DNA from 2 places in the Marinobacter sp. CH_CUG1437-1 genome. Region 2 is predicted to be linked to the other one. Evidence: predicted binding sites of a transcription regulator. Region 2 holds the regulator's gene; the other holds the start of a gene.

The links. The regulator sigma-54, encoded in region 2, starts transcription at its own class of promoters, with help from an activator protein. The targets are predictions, from matches to a motif close to ANTGGCATNNANNTTGCTNT.
Region 1: flgB (flagellar basal body rod protein FlgB) is a predicted target of sigma-54. The motif match lies at 3,226-3,245, and genes of this name have one in related genera.

The regions. Positions count from the first base shown of each region.
Region 1 covers NZ_JAYMEW010000004.1:93,813-101,684, forward strand. Annotated here, with positions in the region: gene WA411_RS12480 (flagellar hook protein FlgE) at 1-1,553, opposite strand, end outside; gene WA411_RS12485 (flagellar hook assembly protein FlgD) at 1,581-2,258, opposite strand; gene flgC (flagellar basal body rod protein FlgC) at 2,277-2,726, opposite strand; gene flgB (flagellar basal body rod protein FlgB) at 2,761-3,159, opposite strand; gene WA411_RS12500 (nitroreductase family protein) at 3,399-3,950, opposite strand; gene WA411_RS12505 (Mpo1-like protein) at 4,118-4,429, shown strand; gene WA411_RS12510 (adenylate/guanylate cyclase domain-containing protein) at 4,431-5,870, shown strand; gene queF (NADPH-dependent 7-cyano-7-deazaguanine reductase QueF) at 5,901-6,719, opposite strand; gene WA411_RS12520 (ABC transporter permease) at 6,734-7,507, opposite strand; gene WA411_RS12525 (ABC transporter ATP-binding protein) at 7,504-7,872, opposite strand, start outside.
Region 2 covers NZ_JAYMEW010000003.1:538,290-546,161, forward strand. Annotated here, with positions in the region: gene mgtE (magnesium transporter) at 1-24, opposite strand, end outside; gene WA411_RS11270 (HPr family phosphocarrier protein) at 34-303, opposite strand; gene rapZ (RNase adapter RapZ) at 311-1,195, opposite strand; gene ptsN (PTS IIA-like nitrogen regulatory protein PtsN) at 1,224-1,694, opposite strand; gene hpf (ribosome hibernation promoting factor) at 1,782-2,090, opposite strand; gene WA411_RS11290 (RNA polymerase factor sigma-54) at 2,191-3,711, opposite strand; gene lptB (LPS export ABC transporter ATP-binding protein) at 3,869-4,594, opposite strand; gene lptA (lipopolysaccharide transport periplasmic protein LptA) at 4,572-5,138, opposite strand; gene lptC (LPS export ABC transporter periplasmic protein LptC) at 5,122-5,706, opposite strand; gene WA411_RS11310 (KdsC family phosphatase) at 5,703-6,251, opposite strand; gene WA411_RS11315 (KpsF/GutQ family sugar-phosphate isomerase) at 6,274-7,254, opposite strand; gene WA411_RS11320 (ABC transporter ATP-binding protein) at 7,443-7,872, shown strand, end outside.

The DNA.
Region 1 (7,872 bases), on a different contig from region 2:
CCGTTCTGCTGCTGATCGTTTACACCGAATGCCGCCCCATACTGAGTAGTGTCAGCAAGGTTCAATACAAATGCGGAAGATGTAGGCGGTTCCGGAATCGGAGTCACCACCGAGGTTGGGTCCGCAGGAGGACCATCTGCCCCATTTGGCTGGCCGTTCTCGTCCTTAGGAACCCAATCGGTGATCACGATCTCGCCGGCCGGGTCACCATCAATTGATTGCAGGTTTCCGTTCTGATCAAAACGGGCCGTATAGGGCGTAGTGTCTGTGCCAGCGACCATTTCCCCATCAATCTGCAGGTAAACCGACCACTCACTTACACCGACACCACTGCCCGGAGAAGGCTCCTTTACGAAGAACTGGGTGAACTCGTGGGAGTTGCCCAGGCTGTCGTAGATGGTGGTAGAGGTGGCGTGGTTGTAGGTCCGCTGATCCAGAGGGTTGAACTCATTGGTTATCCGGATTGGAGAGCTATTAAATGCCGTCTCAAAATCGCCATTGGAGGCATCATCAATGCCGGAAACAACTCTGTCCGCCGTCGCATTCACGTCACCGAGAACCGTATCGGAGGTTTCACCCCCGTTACTGAGATCGCCGTCGTCATCGAAGGAAAAGCTCAGCGTCTCGCCCTGGTTATGAATCACACGCAGCACATTATTGCTGCCCGAACCGTCATCCACCATCGATGCTGAAATGGCGGTCTCAGAGGAATTATTGATAGAGTCGACGAGATCCTGCAGCGATGTGATATTGCTGGTATCCAGGGCAAGCGGAGAGCCATTGATGCTCAGACTGAATGCAAAATTACCCGGGCCCGCGTTCGAGATGTAAGTGTCATCAAGTTGATTGGCACCATCAAACGTCACGGTCGTGGTGGCAGACGCGCTGAGGCCAGGCGCATCGTTAATTGCGGCGGCCGCCTCTCGGGCTGTCGCTGTAGCCCCGATGGTTACGTTGAAGTCCGGCGTACCATCGTTATAAAGCACATCAAAACTCTCACCCTGCAGATCCGTTGCGGCAATTGGCCCGATGTCCCGAACCCGGGTTTCAAGCACGGGCTCCCGCGAATCCAGGTTCAGATCTGAAACGAGATTTGTGGTCCGGCGTGGCGCCAGGTTGTCGGTTTCAATCTGCAGATCGCCTCGAATACCGGAAAGGTTACCGTCTTCATCGGCGGTGTATCCCTGCACCCGCATATTCTGGTTGTTCGTTACAAAGCCGTCCTTATCAATGCCGAACTGCCCTGCACGGGAATAACGAATTTCACCGCCGTTATTCAGGATAAAGAAACCATCGCCCGCAATCGCCATATCCAGACCATTGTCCGTGAAGCTGATATTGCCCTGGCCGAAAGACTGCTTTACGTCCTGGACCCGAACACCGTCACCGATCGGGTTGGTGCCGGCGCTCAAAAAGCCACTGGCGTAGAGATCGCCGAACTGGGCCTTACTGCCCTTGAAGCCAACGGTGCTGGCGTTCGCAATGTTGTTGCCGGTGACGTCCAGATCCACCGATGCCGCACGAAGGCCGCTCAAACCTGTATTAAATGCCATGGTTCACCCCTTGGTGTCTCACCGGTCTCAGTTAATTTGTTTCACATCAGACAGGGCAATAGAGCCCATGCCCGCAAGATTCAGTGTTATCGAGCCGCTCTGGCCCAGTGACACGCTATCCACATTGGCACTCACCATGGTGCCCAGCTGCTGCGGCCCATCGGGATAGGAAGCTTCTGCCACAATTCGGTAGGGGCCCGGCGGCAAGGGATTGCCGTTGCCGTCCTGACCATCCCAGCGGAAGGACACAACACCTGCCTGGCTAGTGCCCATATCAATCTGCCGTACCCGCTCACCGTTCTGTCCTTCGATGGACAGGCGCAGGCCGCCCGTGGAGGCGGGCACTTCAATGGTTCCGGTAATTTCACCTTCGGCACCCAGGATCCCGATCTGGGAAGGCGCCAGCACGGTTTTGCCCACCATGGCCGACGCCTGGAGCGCCTGAGTGGATCGGAACTGCCCAACCACATCCTCAACCGTACCGGAGAGATTCTGCATCTCCTCCAGCGAACTGAACTGCGCCAGCTGGGAGATGAATTCACCGTTGTCCTGCGGCTCCAACGGGTTCTGGTTTTTCAGCTGCGCCAGCATCAGTTCCATAAACTCATTCCGGCCCAGCTCGCTGGTGCCCTGGCCGCCATTCTGCTGCTTCAGCTGGTACTGGCTCAGAACATCCGACGCATCTGTTGCATTCACTGCAGTCATGTTGTGCTCCTCACCCTGTTACTGCTGACCAAGAGTCAGAATGCGCTGCATCATGGACTTGGCAGTGTTCATGACATCCACATTCATCTGGAAACTTCTGGACGACGACATCATGTCCGCCATCTCTTCGACCACATTCACGTTGGGGTAATAGACATATCCGTCTTCATTGGCCGCCGGGTGATGGGGCTCGTAACGCATCTGCAGTTCAGCATCGCTCTCAACAATACCCTCAACTCTTACACCCGCGCCTGGCCCCTCATCGGCAGCCATCGGAAAACCGCCCTGCCCGGGGTTCATCATGGACTGCTGAATGGCCGAGAAAACCGGCTTTCGGGCCCGATAGGTTTCGCCCGTGCTGGAACTTGCGGTCTCCGCATTGGCGATGTTCGACGCGGTTGTGTTCAGCCGCAGTGATTGCGCGGTCATGCCGGAACCGGCGATGTCAAAAATGCTGCCCAGTGACATGAGAATTCTCCTTCGCTAATCCTGTGACTGCGGCTTATTCGCCCTTGAGGGCTTTGGTCAAACCGCTGAACTTGCTGTTCAAAAACTGGAAACTGGCCTGGAAATCCATTGCGTTGCGCATGAAACGGGTCTGCTCCTGCTGGGCGTCTACCGTATTGCCGTCAACCGACGGCTGATGGGGAACCCGATACATCAAATCGCTTTCCGAGGCCGATGGCGAGGTATCCATATGCGCGTCATGGGTTTTGGCCATCTGGAATCCGCTGACCTGCTCCTGAGCCTTCCGCATCATTGCCTGAAAATCCAGATCCTGCGCCTTGAAGCCCGGGGTGTCGGCGTTCGCCAGGTTGTTTGCCAGAACTTCGGCGCGTTTAACACGCGCTTCAACCGCGTGTTGATGAATGCCCAGAGCCGAATCAAACGTAATTGCCATGTTGCCTCCCGAAAACTGCACTGGTATGCCGAGCTGTTTTTGCCGGCTGTGCTCTTTGAGAGGGCTGAAGCAAGCTGGATGCCAGAATTCAGGTGGAGCGTAAATTTGTCAGGAAAGTCAGTATTGGCGGGCCCTGGCCAGTGGCAAATCAATTGTCAGGGAAAAGTACACAAGGAGCGGACAGGAAAAAGCGGCAAGCTGCTTCCCCCGGCGAGGACCGGGGGAATTCGGGCAGCGTATCAGGGCCAGTGACTCACAAATTCATCAACCGCCGGCCTGGGAACCGCCGGTTTGGAGGCGGAGACTGTTCCGGTGTAGAGAAAGCCGACGATCTGCTCATGCTCTTCCAGCCCCAGCCCGGCGTGAACCGAGGAATGGTAGGCAACACCGCCCGTTCTCCACATCACTCCGTAACCGGCATCCTGCAAGGCAAGCTCAATAAAACTCATGCCGGCTGCGGCGGACATCAACTGCTCGACTTCAGGTACTTTGGGATGCGTTCTGGGCGATGCGATACCCACGATCACCATTGGCGCCCTGAGAGGTGCACGCCTGAGCTTCTCGATCTCTTTCTCGTCGCTGTTATTGGCGCAGGTGGCGGCAAACAGTTCGCCCAGCGCCTCAAGGCCTTCGCCCTCTATAACCAGGTAACGCCAGGGTCTCAGCAGCGCGTGGTCAGGAGCGCGAGCGGCGCAGGCAAACGCACGGTCAAGGGTTGCCGGGTCCGGTGCAGGCGACTCCAGCCTGGGCTCTGACGAACGGCTAAGAAGGAAATCGGTAACTGCTATCATATCTGCTCGCTGTCTGATCGCTGTTCTGATGGATTTCAAAAATTCGGTACGACCATAATTCCCGGCTGTGAATTGTGGCTTGTACGTAATGCTGTTAACCTTTGGTCGTAGTCGGGTCTGCCAACAATTATAAATGACGCGGTCGTACAACGATGAGTGGCAACACAATGAGCAACCAGCAAACCTTCAACAGCTTTTCCGAATTCTATCCTTACTACCTTGAAGAACACAGCGACGTGACCTGTCGCCGTCTGCACTTTGTCGGCAGCCTGCTGGTTCTGATCGTGGCCCTGTGGGCCCTGACGTCAGGCAAGCTCTTGTGGCTTCTGGCTCTGCCCGTTATTGGCTATGGCTTTGCCTGGGTAGGCCATTTCAAGTTTGAGAAAAACCGACCCGCTACTTTCAAGTACCCACTGTACAGCCTGATGGGCGACTGGGTCATGTTCCGTGACATGCTAATTGGCAGGATCCGTTTCTGAAATGATGAGCGCTCCGGCAGACTTGCGCAATGCCAGCAGCTCCGCAGGCAGATCCCTGGCGTCTGAGGCATCGGGCAACCCGATTGCCATTCCGCCAATGCCCGATTACAACGGTCGGATCCTGGCCTATACCTCAACCGCCGCCATTATCGTAACCGGTGTTCTGCAAGGTGTCTTTGCCCATTGGCTGCTTTGGCTGGTGGCCGGCGCGCTCACCTGGCCCCACATAGCCCACGCCCTGACCCGTCGGACGTTCCTCAGAAATTCCCCACGCATTCGACAGAAGATGCTGATTTTCGATTGTGTTGTCGGCGGCGCGTTTATCGGCTGCATCGGGCTGATCGTTATTCCCTCCCTGGCGGTCGCGCTGATGTTGATGTTCAGCTGCCTGATTGTCGGCGGCATCCGCCAGTGGCTTATGGGCACCGTCTTCATGGCCGCAGCCATTGCTGGTTCTGTCGCTATCCTTGGGCCGGCGGACGGTCCACACTCGCCTCTGCTCACCAGCATTGTGTCGATTCTCTCAACCGGGCTTTATATCTGTGTCACAGCCTACTACTCGCACCAGCAGGCACGCGCACTCATGCTGGCAAAGACCCAGATCCAGAATCAGCGTGAGCAGTCCATCGCGCTCTCACACAAACTTTCCAAATACCTTTCGCCTCAGGTTTGGCAGTCCATCTTCACGGGCGAGCGGGATGTGCGACTGGAAACCCAGCGGAAAAAGCTGGCGGTGTTCTTCTCTGACATCAAGGGCTTCACCGAGCTGTCCGAGGAAATGGAGCCTGAAGCCCTGACCGAACTACTGAATCACTACTTTAACGAAATGTCGGAAGTGGCCCTGAAGTACGGCGGCACCATCGACAAATTCGTTGGCGACTCCATCATGGTGTTCTTTGGCGACCCAACCAGCCGGGGCCAGCGGGAGGACGCTTTTGCCTGCGTCTCCATGGCCATCGAGATGCGCAAGCACATGAAGATCATGCGCCAGAAATGGCGCAGCCAGGGCATCAAGACCCCGCTGGAAATTCGAATGGGGATCAGCACCGGCTACACAACCGTAGGCAACTTCGGTGCGGAAAACAGGATGGACTACACCATCATCGGCAAGGAGGTGAATCTTGCCAGCCGGCTTGAATCGCTGGCAGAACCGGGTGAAATACTGGTTTCCTACGAGACCTTCTCGCTGATCAAGGACAAGATCATGTGCCGGGACAAGGGCGAAATTACTGTGAAAGGTTTCGGCAGACCGGTGCCAATCTATGAGGTGGTGGATTTCCGGCGCGATATGGGCCCCAACCGCAGCTTCCTTGAGCACGAGCACAGTGGCTTTGCCATGTATCTGGATTCAGACAAGATTACCGAGAAGGAACGCCAGGCCATCCTGACTGCCCTGGAAGACGCCGCCGATCGTCTGCGACGGGAAGAGGATGTTTCCTGAGGCGCGTCCCTGCGCTCAACTCAATTCTTCTTACTGACGTATCAACCGAGGCCCGGCGCCCTTGCCGGTTTCTGTGCTCCGCCAGGGGTTGATATCCAACCCGCCCCGCCGCGTATATCGGGCAACGACAGTCAACGACTCCGGGTTGCATCGGCTCATCAGATCGGTAAACACCGTTTCCACACAATGCTCGTGGAAATCCTGTTTCTGCCGGAAGCTCACGACGTATCGCAGCAAGCCAGCCCGGTCGATCCTCGGGCCAGTGTAGCTTACCAGCAAAGTGGCCCAGTCCGGCTGCCCCGTCACCGGGCAGTTGCTCTTGAGCAGATGGGAACACAGCTGCTCGGTCACCACCTCATTGCCGGCATTGAGAGAATCGGGTGAATACTCATAAACCACGTCGCTGACCGGTTCGTCATCAATCAACTCGAACCCTTCAGGGCGGCCAATCGCTTCTCCGGATTCGTCCACACTCAACAGATTAACCTGTACCGCACCGCCGCAAGCGCTGGACAGATCCTGGGTGATCACCTCTGCCACCTGCTCTCGGGAGGAGTACACCACCTGATTCAGCGAATTGAGGTACAGCTTCAGCGATTTGGATTCGATGATTGAAGGCGAAGCCGCTGGGAAGACTATCTCTGCCCAGGCCACTTCCGGCACACCATTTGGCCGCAGCCAGGAGATTTCCCAGGCCTGCCACAGGTCCTCGCCGAACCATGGCCAGCGGCCGTCTTCCAGCCCAAGACGGCGGCGATTTTCCTCCCTCGCGACGGGAAACAAAAGGCCCGGGTCGTAGCTGTCCGGGTAATCGCTTGTCTTGCCAAGCGGCGCATCATTGAGTGCCATAGGGGTTCCTGAAATCAGTGGCGAATGCCTTTACCACGCTCGAGCATTCTGAGGGCGATGAATGCCAACACGGAGATGAAAGCCAGAATCATACCAAGAGAAACGAACGGATTAACGTCTGACACGCCGAGAATTCCGTATCGGAAGCCGTTCACCATGTACAGGATGGGATTGGCCATGGATACGCCCTGCCAGAACCCCGGAAGCAGATCGATACTGTAGAACACGCCGCCCAGATAAGTCAGGGGCGTGAGAACGAATGTGGGCACGATGGAGATGTCATCAAACTTGGTTGCCAGCATGGCATTGATGAAACCGCCCAGTGCGAACAGTGCGGACGTCAGGAACACCGTAATAACCATCATGGGCAGGTTGTGGATCGACAAGCGGGTGAACACCAGTGACAGCAACGTGACAATCAGGCCGATACCAAGCCCCCGCGCCATGCCTCCGGTCACATACCCGGCAAGGATAACCCAGTTGGGAACCGGAGACACCAGAAGCTCCTCAATGCTGCGCTGGAACTTCATGGAGAAAAACGACGACACCACGTTGGCATAGGAGCTTGTGATGACTGCCATCATGATCAGCCCGGGCACGATAAACGACATATAATCGAAACCGCCCATTTCGCCGATCCTGGAGCCAATGAGGTTACCGAAGATAATGAAATACAGGGTCATGGTGACGGCAGGCGGCAACAGGGTCTGCGCCCAGATACGGGTAAACCGGCGCACCTCCCGGACAACAATGGTGCTGAAGGCTGTGAATATCGCATGCGGGGTCATGCTGCACCCTCCACCGCCCTGGCGGATTCGGCGGCGTTCTCCTCAACCATGCGAATGAACAGCTCCTCCAGCCGGTTGGCTTTGGTTCTCATGCTGACAACCTTGATGCCCAGCCGCTCAAGCTCCACAAATACCTGGTTAAGCCCCTGACCTTTTTCCACTTCCACCTCCAGTGCGCCCTCGGCGTCGAGGCGTGTCGGAAAACCGTTCAGCTCTGGCGCGGAATCCAGGGACTTTTCTGTGTCCAGCACGAAAGTCTCGACGCTCAACTGCTGAAGCAAGGCTTTCTTGCTCGTGTGTTTGAGGATCTTGCCATGGTCGATAATGGCGATGTTGCGGCAAAGGGCTTCCGCTTCCTCGAGGTA
Region 2 (7,872 bases):
GCTTTTTTCCAGAATATCGGTCATGTGTTTATTTTACTCACCTTCGCCGAAATAATCGTTGATCAGTTCGGCCAGGGCTTCTATGGCCTGCTCTTCATCCGGACCATCGGCAATAAGCTCCACATCGGTCCCTTTGCTGGCGGCCAGCATCATCACCTGCATGATGTTTTTTGCGTCCACATCCCGGCCCTTGCCACTGATCCGCACACTGCTGTCGAATCTGGATGCCGTGTTAACGAGTTTGGCCGTGGCGCGCGCGTGCAAACCCAGCTTGTTGATAATGGTAATCGGGCGGCGAATCATGGTTCGATCAGATCTCTTCCCGGGTCTGAAGGTGTGGCAGTTCGGTATGGCGTACCTGCACATTGCTGTAACGCTGCCGGAAGTAGTCGCCCAATTGCTCGCAAACATACACTGAACGGTGCTGGCCGCCGGTACAGCCAATGGAAATCGTCATATAGCTGCGATTGCTGTCTGCGAAGGAGGGCAGCCAGGTATCCAGGAAGGCCTTCAGGTCTTCGATCATCTTCCGGCTCGCCGGTTCCTTTTCCAGAAATTCGATAACCGGCTGATCCGTGCCCACGTACTTCCGCAGACTGGTATCCCAGTAAGGGTTGGGCAAACAGCGAACATCGAAAACATAGTCGGAATCCAGTGGTACTCCGTGCTTGAAGCCAAACGACTGGAACAGCAGTGCCAGCTCCTGATCCTTCCGGCCCACGACTCGCTGCTTCACCATATCCCGAAGTTCGTACATCGACATACCGGTGGTGTTCACATACAGGTCGGAAAGCTTGGACAGTGGTTCAAGCAGTTTCTTCTCGCTGGTAATGGCTTCCCTGAGGGAGGTCTTGTCGTCACTCAGCGGGTGTTTTCTGCGGGTAGCGTGGAAACGCTGGAGAAGTGACTGCTCGTCGGCATCAAGGAAGATAATTTCAACGGTAACCCCGGTCTCCTGGAGGCGCCGGTAAATTTCCTCGAAATTGGCGAGCTCGCCGGAAAGGTTGCGCGCATCAATGCTGACCGCCATCTTGCCGAGCCGGCCGGGCTTGGTCTGGCTCGCTGCTTCCCGGGTGAGAGGAAAGAGCAAGCCAATGGGAAGATTGTCGATGCAGTAGAACCCGAGGTCCTCCAGCACATGAAGCGCGGTACTTTTACCCGAACCGGACCTGCCACTGACGATAATCAGCTTCATGACCAAATCACCTCCACTGCAATGAAAATCAGCCGCCTGAGGCGGTCATGCGCTGGTACAGCGTGCCGGCGTCCTCACATTGCCGGAGGCGATCACAGAACGACCGCTCATTGAACTTCTCCGCCAGTTGGCTGAGCAGCTCCAGGTGTTCGCTGGTTGCCTCTTTCGGGACGATCAGGGCAAAAATCAGATCCACCGGCTGATTGTCGATGGCGTCGAACTCAACGCTTTCTTCGAGCGTCATCAGAACGCCCACCACGTGATCAAGGCCCTCCAGGCGACAGTGGGGAATGGCGATCCCCTGGCCAATGCCGGTACTGCCCAGGCGCTCACGGGAAATGAGGTTGTTGAAGAGCTGGGTCTCGCTGAGCGTGTTGTCCTGGTGGTTTATTTGCTCGGCAATAAACTCCAGGGCCCGTTTCTTGCTGGACGCAGGTACCCTGCAGAGGGTGAGCTCCGGAACAAGAATAGTGTCTATGGTCAGGGATGTGTCGCTCATGGATCGACTGCGTTTCCGTTAAAAAAAAGGCTGCGACACGTTGTTCATGTCGCAGCTCGATTAGATGACTTGCATGAAAACAGCCAGTTAGCGAGAGCCGTTTCCGTGCATCCGGTCTACATTCTTTTCCTTGTGCTTGAGGATCTGGCGGTCCAGTTTATCGATCAGGGCATCGATGGCTGCGTACATGTCCTCGTTTTCTGCCTTTGCGTGAATCTCACCACCAACTACGTGCAACGTGGCTTCCGCAATCTGGCGCACCTTTTCCACTTCCAGGGTCACCTGGCAGTTACTGATGTGGTCGAAGTGACGCTCGAGCTTTTCGAACTTCTCTGAAACGTAATCTTTCAGTGCGGGAGTCAGTTCTACGTGATGGCCTGAAATATTGAGTTGCATAGGCGTCTCCTGTTGTCATCGTGCCGGCTCCCGGGAGCCGGTCTGGGTGCTGGCGCATTGTGCGCCGGCGAATACGGTGTTGCGTCCCGCACCGGGGTATTCAGACCAGCCGCTTGCGCTCGTTGGACGGCGGAATGTGCATGGCCTCCCGGTACTTGGCAACGGTGCGTCGCGCAACCTTGATTCCCTGTTCCCCTAGCATGGCTGCAATTTTACTGTCGCTCAACGGCTTTTTGGGCGTTTCCGCAGCAATGAGCTTCTTGATCATCGCCCGGATGGCCGTGGAGGAGCATTCGCCGCCCTCGTCAGTGCTGACGTGGCTGGAGAAGAAATATTTCAACTCGAAAATGCCCCTTGGGGTATGCATGTATTTCTGGGTGGTTACCCGTGAAATCGTCGATTCATGCATTTCTACCGCCTGGGCGATGTCTGAAAGAATCAGCGGCTTCATAGCTTCCTCGCCGTGATCCAGGAATCCCTGCTGGTGTTCGACAATACGGGTCGCCACTTTCAACAGGGTTTCATTGCGGCTCTGCAGGCTCTTGATAAACCACTTGGCCTCCTGCAACTGATCACGCAGGTAGGTGTTGTCGGCACTGCTGTCCGCACGCCTTATAAGTGAAGCATAGCTGGCATTCACCCGAATGCGCGGGGCAATTTCCGGATTCAGCTCAACACGCCAGCGGCCATTATGCTTGCGAACGATAACGTCCGGAATGACATAGTCGGGTTCGGCGCGATCAATCACGTCGCCCGGCCGCGGGTTGAGCCCTGTGATCAGAGCCAGAACCTCTCGCAACTGGTCTTCTTTCAGACGGCTGCGCCGCAGCAACTGGGCGTAGTCACGGTTGCCCAACAGATTGATGTAGTGGGTAATCACCAGTCGCGCCTGGGCCAGCCAGGGCGTCTCCGGCGGTAACTGGTTGAGCTGGATCAGCAGGCATTCCTGAAGATCCCGGGCAAACACCCCTGGCGGATCAAAATGCTGGAGACGGTGCAAGACAGCTTCCACTTCATCCAGTTCAAGAGGGTCTTCCTCGTTTTCATCCAGCAGTCCGGCGTGGATTTCTTCCAGAGGACTGGTGAGATAGCCGCGCTCATCCACAGCGTCCATCAGGGCATGGGCAATGGCCTGGTCCCGTTCACTCAGCGGGGTCAGATTGAGCTGCCATTCCAGGTGATCCTGAAGTGTCTCGGTGGGCGAGTTGCGGGTCTCGAAATCGTGATCGTTCTCGTCGTCGTTGCGGGCGGCCGGCGCGGGCGCGGACTGGTAGATGTCGTCCCAGGCGGTGTCTACCGGCAGGTCGTCCGGAATGTTGTCCGGAATGTCGTTTTCGGAGGACCAATCCGGGCCATTCTCTGATTCGTCCCAGTCGCTCGAAGGTTCCGGCGCTGACTCGGCCGCGGATTCTTTCTCGCTGGTCTCGCGCTCGTCGTTCTCGGCGGTTGCGTCAGCCTGATCATCGTCCTCGGATGTCTCCAGCATGGGGTTGGATTCCAGTGCCTGCTGGATTTCCTGTTGGAGGTCGAGGGTGGAGAGCTGGAGAAGCCGGATCGCCTGTTGCAGCTGGGGCGTCATGGTCAGGCTCTGACCCAGCTTTAACTGTAAGGAGGCTTTCATAACCATGGTTCAGGATCCGTCACTCATCAGCGCTTTGTGTCATAAGTCGTGAAAAATTCTATATATGCCGGTTACTTGCCGTCGTTTTATTTTACCCTAGCAAGTTCTTTGCCGAGTTTACTTGCTACAGGTCATCAAAACAATGAGCCTTTCGGTGTCACAGCCTGAATTCATCGCCCAGGTAGACTTCCTTGACTTGCTGGTTGGCCAAAATCGCATCGGCATTGCCGGAGGCGATGATGTGGCCTCCGGAGACAATGTAGGCGTTCTCGCAGATGTCCAGGGTCTCTCGCACGTTGTGATCGGTAATCAGAACGCCAATACCCTTGTCACGCAGATGCCGGATGATGTGCTTGATGTCGCTTACGGATATCGGGTCGACACCGGCGAAGGGTTCATCCAGAAGTATGAAGGCCGGTTCCATGGCCAGCGCCCGGGCAATTTCCACCCGTCGTCGTTCCCCTCCCGACAGGGCCATGCCAACGCTGTCCCGGATATGGGTTATGTGGAATTCTTCCAACAACTCCTCGAGCTTTTTCTCTCGATCCGCTTTGCCCAGCCCCCGACGGGTTTCGAGGATCGCCATGATGTTGTCGCGTACCGACAACTTGCGGAACACCGAGGCTTCCTGGGGCAGGTAACCGATGCCTTGCTGGGCGCGTCCGTGCATCGGCAGTGGCGTAATATCCCGGCTGTCGATGGTGATACGGCCACGATCGGCAGGGACCAGCCCGACGATCATGTAGAAGCAGGTGGTTTTCCCGGCGCCGTTGGGGCCAAGCAGTCCCACTATCTCCCCACTGCGAATTTCCAGGGAAACGTCGATCACCACTTTTTTCTGCTTGTAACTCTTTGCCAGGTTACTGGCTCTCAGAACTGCCATCGGTTTCCTGTCTGTCAGTGCGTCTGTCGGCGCTGCGTGGCTGAATCACCATCTCTACCCGGCCGCTGCCTTCGCCCGTGTCGGCGCCGCCTTCAGCGGTCACTACCCGGCCGGCGGTATCATAATGAATGACGTCGCCGCGGAACAGGTTGCCATTCTGCTCGATGACTGCTTCGCGTTCAAAGGTCAGCCGACTGTCGGTGGCTGACCAGGAAATGTTCAGGGCGCGGGCGTCGGTTTCGCCTTCGCCCTCTCGCGCCGGTTGCCGGTATCTGGCCGGCGTGCCGGAGGCTTCGATCCGGCTCAGCCCGTCCTCGGAGCGATAGAGGACCACCCGGTCCGCGTTCAGCCGAGTTTTGCCCTGCTCAAGTTCTACATCCCCGGTGTAGGTGGCAATGCCCTGACTGTCGTCGAGGCGTGCATTGTCTGCGGTAACCTTGATGGGGGTGTCGGAATCAAGGTCGAAAGCGGCCGCCGGGCCGATCATCGCGGCTGTCAGCAGGGCAACCAGCAGGCGCCGGTATCGGTTAGTTTCCGGTTTCATAGCGTCCTTCCACCTGGGAGTTCAGTTCCAGAATCCGCTCGTCTATCCACGCTTTCATGCCCGTGGCCCGGGTAATACCGGTAACGTCGCGTATTTCTACGGGTGCATCTGTATATACCATGCCCCGGTCGTTATCCAGGGTCAGGGTTGATGTTGTCAGGGTGGCGTCCCGTTCTCCAATCGTGCGCTGAATCCGGACATTGTCCGTCAGGTACACCAGATTCTGGTTCTGTAGCAGGCTGCCATTCTCGGCTTCAACAATCCAGGGTAGGGCGCCGTTGCCGCCATAGAGTTCGGCACGGGGAGAGTCCATGGTAGCCAGGTTGCCTTCTTCGAACTGTTCGATGCGAGGGCTGGAGAACCGGATCTTCAGGTTCCCTGATTCGTCGAAGGAAGTGTACCGACCATTCACCACGAAGCCGTCCGGCTCGGCATCGCCCCTCAGCGCCGCTGCCTCATCATTGATGACCGGCGGCTCATCGCTTTGCCAGAGCAAAAAGACGGCTGCCACCACGGTGCCAGCCAGCGCCAGGGTTCGCAGCCAGGGCCGGTCCGGAAGCCAGTTCACGCCTCAGGCTCCAGGTAGGGTGCCAGTGTAGAATCAAGCTTGCCGTGGGCGGTAAGCAGCAGATCGCAGGCTTCCCGCACCGCACCCTCGCCGCCCCGAGCGTGGGTGCAGTAGTCGGCATGTTGCTGCACCAGCCAGTAACCGTTGGGTACGGTGATGCCGAGCCCGGCGAATCTGAGCGCCGGCAGATCCGGCAAATCGTCGCCCATATAGGCGGTGGCTTCCGGACCAATGTCCATGGTGCTCACCAGCTCCTGCAGGGCCACTTTCTTGTCTTCGCGCCCCTGCATCAGGTGAGGTATGCCAAGATCCCGCATCCGTTTCTCAGTCAGCGGCGACTGCCGGCCGGTAATAACGGCGACGGTAATGCCGGCCGCCATCAGCTGTTTCAACCCCAGACCGTCGAGGATGTTGAATGCCTTCAGTTCATCGCCGTTGGCGCTGAAGTAAAGCTTGCCATCGCTCATAATGCCGTCGACATCGAGGGCAATCAGTCGGATTCTGGCAGCTTTTGTAAGCAGGGCGTCCGGCCATTGGTGCGTCATATCACATAGCTCCCCATAGCCCTTATATTACGCCGGCCCGCAGCAGGTCATGCATGTTGATGGCGCCAACCAGAGCACCTGCGTCGTCCGTCACCGGCAGGGCGTTGATCTTCATTTCCTCCATGATATTGAGCGCTTCCGCCGCAAGATGATCGGCCTGAATGGTTTTGCCATTCCGGGTCATCACCTCGCTGATGGGGGTATTATGAATATCCACTGACCGATCCAGGGTCCGGCGCAGGTCACCGTCCGTAAATATTCCGGTGAGGGTGCCGTCCTGATTGACGACGGTGGTCATGCCAAGCCCCTTGCGGGAGATTTCAAGGAGTGCGCCACTGAGAAGTGTGCTCTCGTTGACGACCGGAATCTGGTCACCTGTGTGCATGATGTCGGATACCCGGAGCAGAAGCCGGCGCCCCAAGCTGCCGCCGGGGTGCGAGAAGGCAAAATCCTCGGCACTGAAGCCGCGAGCTTCGAGCAGGGCAACTGCAAGAGCGTCGCCCATGACCAGGGTGGCCGTTGTCGAGGAGGTGGGGGCAAGGCCCAGGGGGCAGGCTTCCACCATCACGCTGACGTCCAGGTTGGCAATGGCTTCCCGGGCCAGGATGGAGCTGGCATTGCCTGTCATGCTGATCAGGGGGGCACCCATGCGTTTGATCAGCGGCAGAATGGTGACCACCTCGCTGGTGCTGCCACTGTTGGAGATCGCAATCACCACATCCTGAGGGGTGATCATGCCCATGTCACCGTGGCTTGCCTCGCCGGGATGCACGAAAAAAGAGGGCGTGCCGGTACTTGCCAGGGTGGCCGCAATCTTGTTGCCGATGTGGCCGGATTTTCCCATGCCGGTCACCACCACGCGGCCCTTGCAGTTCATGATGACTTCGCAGGCCCGGGTGAACTGGTCGTCGATCCGGTTCTCAAGGGCATCAATGGCGTCGCGCTCGATGCGGATGGCGCGGATGGCAGAGGATCGGAAATCATTGGGTGTCGGTTCGGTCATCGGGCTTGGGGCCTGGCTGTCGGGACATTGAAAACGTTGGGCAGAGTATACCATTTTCACCCGGCAACAATGCCCGCTTACCGAAAGTTCAGTCAAACTGATCATTGCTATCAGTACATTTTGGGCTGTTTGGATTGAGCTTGAACGCTCCTTGGCATAATGTAGCCCCTCTTTGAAAGGTAAGGACTATGAATTCTCCGGCTTACATATCGCTCAAGGATGTCGTGTTCTCCCGCTCTGGGCGCCGTATCTTCGACGGTGTCAGCCTGGACATTCCGCGCGGAAAGATTACCGCGATCATGGGGCCCAGCGGAACCGGTAAAACCACACTGTTGCGCCTCATTGGTGGTCAGCTCAAGCCGGACTCCGGCAGTATTGTGGTGGATGGTCATGAGGTCCCGAAGCTCAAACGTAGGGCCCTCTACAGCCTCCGCGAAAAGATGGGCATGCTGTTCCAGAGCGGGGCACTGTTTACGGATCTGAGCGTGTTCGAGAACGTCGCCTTCCCGCTCCGGGTTCATACAAAACTTCCGGAAGACATGATTCGCGACATCGTCCTGATGAAGCTGGAAGCCGTTGGGTTGCGTGGTGCCCGCCAGTTGATGCCCTCGGAATTGT